Regions from separate parts of the Qipengyuania gelatinilytica genome, predicted to be linked through region 2. Evidence: predicted binding sites of a transcription regulator. Region 2 holds the regulator's gene; the other holds the start of a gene.

Region 1 (2,395 bases), 180 kb from region 2:
CAAATAGGCGAGGGCATCGCGAATTTCGGCGCGCTCGTAGAAGCGGAAACCGCCGACGATGCGGTAATTGAGGCCGATCTGGATGAAGCGGTCTTCGAATTCGCGCGTCTGGTACTGCGCGCGCACGAGGATCGCGACTTCGTCGAGCGGGGCGCCTTCGCTTTCCAGCCGTTCGATAGCCTCGCCCACGCGGCGGGCCTCCTCCGGCCCATCCCAGACCCCGACGATGCGGACCTTCTCGCCTGCGGGCAATTCGGTCCAGAGCGTCTTGCCGAGCCGTTCGCTATTGGCGTTGATGAGGCCCGAGGCCGCTGCAAGGATCTGCGGGGTGGAGCGATAATTCTGCTCCAACTTGATGACCGCAGCGCCCGGAAAATCCTTTTCGAACTTGAGGATATTGGCGACTTCTGCGCCGCGCCACGAATAGATCGACTGGTCGTCATCCCCGACCACGCAGATGTTCTTGCGGGTCTGGGCGAGCAGGCGCAGCCAGAGGTACTGGACCTGGTTGGTGTCCTGATACTCGTCGACGAGGATATACTTGAAGCGCTGCTGGTACTGAGCGAGCACGTCGTGATGCTGACGGAAGATGTTCAGCATGTGTAGCAGCAGATCGCCGAAATCGCAGGCGTTCAGCGCCTTCAGGCGGTCCTGATACAGCTTGTAGAACTGTGCGCCCTTACCATTGGCGTAGGCTTCGTTCTCGACCGCATCGAGATCGCCCGGGTTGAGACCGCGGTTCTTCCAGCGGTCGATCAGTCCGGCCAGCTGGCGCGCAGGCCAGCGTTTCTCGTCGAGATCGTTTTCCTGGATCAGTTGCTTCAGCAGCCTGAGCTGATCGTCGGTATCGATGATCGTGTAGTTGCTCTGCAGCCCGACCAGTTCGGCGTGGCGCCGCAGCATCCGCGCTCCGATCGAATGGAAGGTGCCGAGCCAAGGCATTCCTTCGACCGCATCGCCGATATGCCGTCCGACACGCTCGCGCATTTCGCGGGCGGCCTTGTTGGTGAAGGTCACGCAGAGGATTTCGCTCGGCCACGCCCGGCGCATTGCGATGAGATGTGCAAGCCGCGCGGTAAGTGCCGCCGTCTTGCCGGTGCCCGCACCTGCGAGCATCAGCACCGGTCCTTCGGTGGTCAGCACAGCCTCGCGCTGCGGCGCATTCAATTGCGCCGCATAGGGCGGAATCTCGCCGTTTTCGGGCGATTGGGCGGGGGCGGGAAGGTCGGACATTGCTTCGGAACAGCTAGGGAACGCTGTGCTGCAACACAACCCCCCGCAATGCCCGACCGGAACTATCACGCGGGTAAAAGAGTAATATCGGCAATGAGCCTCTCAGGAGACATAACAATGAAGCACATCATTCTTGCTGGCGCCGCAGCGCTGGCCTTTACCGCCGTGCCGGCTGCCGCAGATGACCACATGGATGCGGAAGTCACCGTCTACCAACTCGGCGAAGACCAGGTCGTCATCTATGACAGCTGGCCCGAAGAACGCCGCGTCGTCTATGATGCATGGCCCTACGGCGTGCAGGAATATTACTGGACGCTCGAACCGGCACAGGCCGATGGCTGGTGGGTGCTGACCGATCCCCAGCGCGTGCGCATCTACGAGATGACGCCCGAGCAGCGCGCCACGGCGTGGCAGCAAATTAGCTCGCAGATGAGCGGCACCAACAATGCCAGCACCACTGGCATGACGGCCCGCACCGCGGCCGCCACGACTACGACGCCCGCACCGCGTTTCGTGAGCAACCCCGTGACCCAGACGCTGCCTAGCGGCTATCAGGAAGTAGCTGACACCAGCGACCTCCCCGTGTGCAAGCCCGATCAGCAGGAAGGCTGCATCAACAGCTGGGAAAAGAACAAGACCGGCACGCGTCCGCTCGAATACTGGCCGGGACGCCCGGCGAGCGAAATCGATCATCCGCTTCCGGCAACGCGCCCGGCAGACACCAACGACTGATTTAAATGTCCAGCCCAGCTGGTTCGCCAGCGCGGACGCTTGGAGGGGGCGGTTCCACCATGGTGGGACTGCCCCTTTTCCATGCGATCAATCCTTCAGCCGAAGCAGTGTCAGCTTGGCCTTGCCCACGACACGTTCGGCATCGATCTCGAGCGCTTTCAACTTGATGTCCTCTTTCCGGTGCGTCTCGAGCGCAATCCATGTCGCAGGACCAATCCATCCGAGCCGAGTCATCCGGTCGAGGGCAACCTGGCCGGCGCCGGTATCATAGGGCGGATCGAGCAGGATAAGGTCGTGTGGCGCCTTGGCCGGGCCGAGGCTCATGACCGAGCCTTGCTGGACCTGAGTGCGCGTTCGCGCATCGAGCGAGGCGATATTGGCCTTGATCGCCCTGACAGCCTCGGCATCCTGCTCAACAAAGAGGCATTGC
Region 2 (2,395 bases):
CTGGCGGGGGTGTCGCTCGACCTCCTGCTCGAGATAGCTCGCACCACGGCCGCTCAGCCAGGGGCGGTGAAACTGGTGGCGAATATCCGCTTGGCAACTTTGCTCATGTTCCTGGCGGGCGCCCTCTGGATAGCCTTATGGCGGGGAAGGTCGCGGTTGTGGGGATTTGTGCCGGCCCTGATTGGCGTCGGCATGCTCCTATCCACACCCACGCCAGATATCCTGGTGACGCGGGACGGACGCGACATCGGCGTGGTCGACGAAGACGGCCTGGTGCATGTGCTGCGCGAAAGCAAAGGGTCCTATGCACGGGACAATATCGTCGAACTTGCGGGTACCGAGGCCAGCCCGATTCTTCTGTCGGAATGGGAAGGCGCGCGTTGCAGCGCAGATTTCTGCAGCCTGCCTATCACGCGCAATGAGCGGACCTGGCACGTCCTGGTGGCAAAGACGCGCAACCGCATCGACGAGCGGCAACTGGCCGCCGCTTGCGAAAGGGCTGACATAGTCATCGCCGACAGATGGCTCCCCCGTAGCTGCAGGCCGAAGTGGATGAAGGCCGACGGCCGCTTTCTTGAGAAAAGCGGGGGGCTCGCGATCCATCTATCCGACGAACGCTTCGATGCAGTCGTCGACAGTCAGGGGCGACATGGTTGGTGGCGGCCGACCACCGACCGTTAGATATGAAAAAGGGGCGCCCTGCGTTGTGCAAGACGCCCCGATTACTCGTGAAACTTTGTCGCGGACAATCAGTGATAGCGACGGAGCAAGCCGGCCAACTTGCCCTGAACCTTCACGCGCCCAGCCTCGTAAACCTGCGGCTCGTAAGCGCCGTTGGCAGGGTCGAGCCTGACCATCGGACCATCCTTGCGAAGGTATTTGAGTGTCGCTTCCTCGTTATCGACGAGAGCGACGACAATCTCGCCGTCACGGGCGGTTTCCGCGCGTTTCACAAGGGCGAAGTCACCGTCGAAGATACCCGCCTCGATCATGGAGTCGCCGGAAACCTCGAGCGCGTAGTGATCGCCGGGGCCGAGCAAGGCAGCCGGAACCGGCATGCTCGATTGACCCTCGATTGCTTCGATCGGGGCACCTGCGGCGATGCGGCCATGCAGCGGAACATCGATGATATCGTTGGCCGGTGCCGGTGCTGTCGGCCTGGCGGAATGGGCGGCGACAACTGCATCGTTGGCAGCAGGTGCGGGCTTCGATGCACTTGTGACCGAATCTTCGGGAAGCTTGATGATTTCCAGCGCACGAGCCCTGTTGGGAAGCCGGCGAATAAAGCCTCGCTCCTCGAGCGCCGAGATGAGGCGGTGGACGCCCGACTTGCTCTTGAGGTCGAGCGCTTCCTTCATCTCCTCGAAGGAGGGTGAGATTCCGGTTTCCTCGAGCTTTTCCTGGATAAAGCGGATCAGTTCGTGCTGCTTGGCAGTCAGCATCTGGTCACTCCCATGTTCCTGTTCACAAAGTTGTGAACGAATGTGGAACAATTAGGCAACCAATTTTCGTAAGTCAAGCAATCCCGCCATTTTCGAGGCAGTTCGGGAGAACAGGTGTTCCCGTTTCAGTCCGCTGCTCGCCAGGTTCCGGACTTGCCTCCGGTCTTCTCAAGGAGGCGGATGGCCTCGATGCGCATCCCTTTATCCAGCGACTTGCCCATATCGTATAGCGTGAGGAGTGCCATGCTCGTTGCCGTCATAGCCTCCATTTCGACACCAGTCTTGCCGGTCAGGGAAGCTTCGCTGCGAACCCTGATCCCGTCCGATTCGGTTGTGAAATCGACGGTTACGCTTTCCAGGGCGAGGGGGTGACAGAGCGGAATAAGCTCGCCGGTCTTCTTCGCGGCCATGATTCCGGCAATGCGGGCGGCGGCGATGGCGTCGCCCTTCGGGTGGGTTCCGTCGGTGAGAGCCTTGAGCGCCTTCGCGTTCATGCGGATGTAGCCCTCCGCCAGCGCGGTGCGGGCAGTGACTGCTTTCGCCCCGACATCCACCATGCGGGCTGCCCCCTTGTCGTCGAGATGGGTGAGCTTAGCCATGGAGCAATCTCCGGGTTGCCGCTGCGACGTCATCCTGGCGCATCAGGCTTTCGCCGACGAGGAAAGTACGCACGCCCGATTGGCTCAAGCGGACACAGTCGGCATGGGTGAAAATCCCGCTTTCTCCGACCAGCAAGGCATCGTCCGGAGCGTGCTGCGCAAGCTCCTCCGTCGTGGCAAGATCGGTTTCGAAGGTCTTGAGATTGCGGTTGTTTACACCGATCAGCCGTGACGTCAGTGCCTGAACCCGGTCAAGTTCGCTCCGATCGTGCACTTCGACCAGGACGTCCATGCCGAACTCGAGCGCGGCCGCTTCGATGTCCCGCATTGCCCCGTCTTCAAGAGCAGCGACGA

The links. The regulator LexA, encoded in region 2, represses DNA repair genes until DNA is damaged. The targets are predictions, from matches to a motif close to GTTCCNCNCTTGTTCT.
Region 1: K3136_RS02075 (ATP-dependent helicase) is a predicted target of LexA. The motif match lies at 1,240-1,255, and genes of this name have one in related genera.

What each region holds. Positions count from the first base shown of each region.
Region 1 covers NZ_CP081294.1:416,017-418,411, reverse strand. Annotated here, with positions in the region: gene K3136_RS02075 (ATP-dependent helicase) at 1-1,233, opposite strand, end outside; gene K3136_RS02070 (hypothetical protein) at 1,351-1,965, shown strand; gene rsmD (16S rRNA (guanine(966)-N(2))-methyltransferase RsmD) at 2,053-2,395, opposite strand, start outside.
Region 2 covers NZ_CP081294.1:240,359-242,753, forward strand. Annotated here, with positions in the region: gene K3136_RS01185 (ComEC/Rec2 family competence protein) at 1-681, shown strand, start outside; gene lexA (transcriptional repressor LexA) at 750-1,442, opposite strand; gene moaC (cyclic pyranopterin monophosphate synthase MoaC) at 1,568-2,041, opposite strand; gene trpC (indole-3-glycerol phosphate synthase TrpC) at 2,034-2,395, opposite strand, start outside.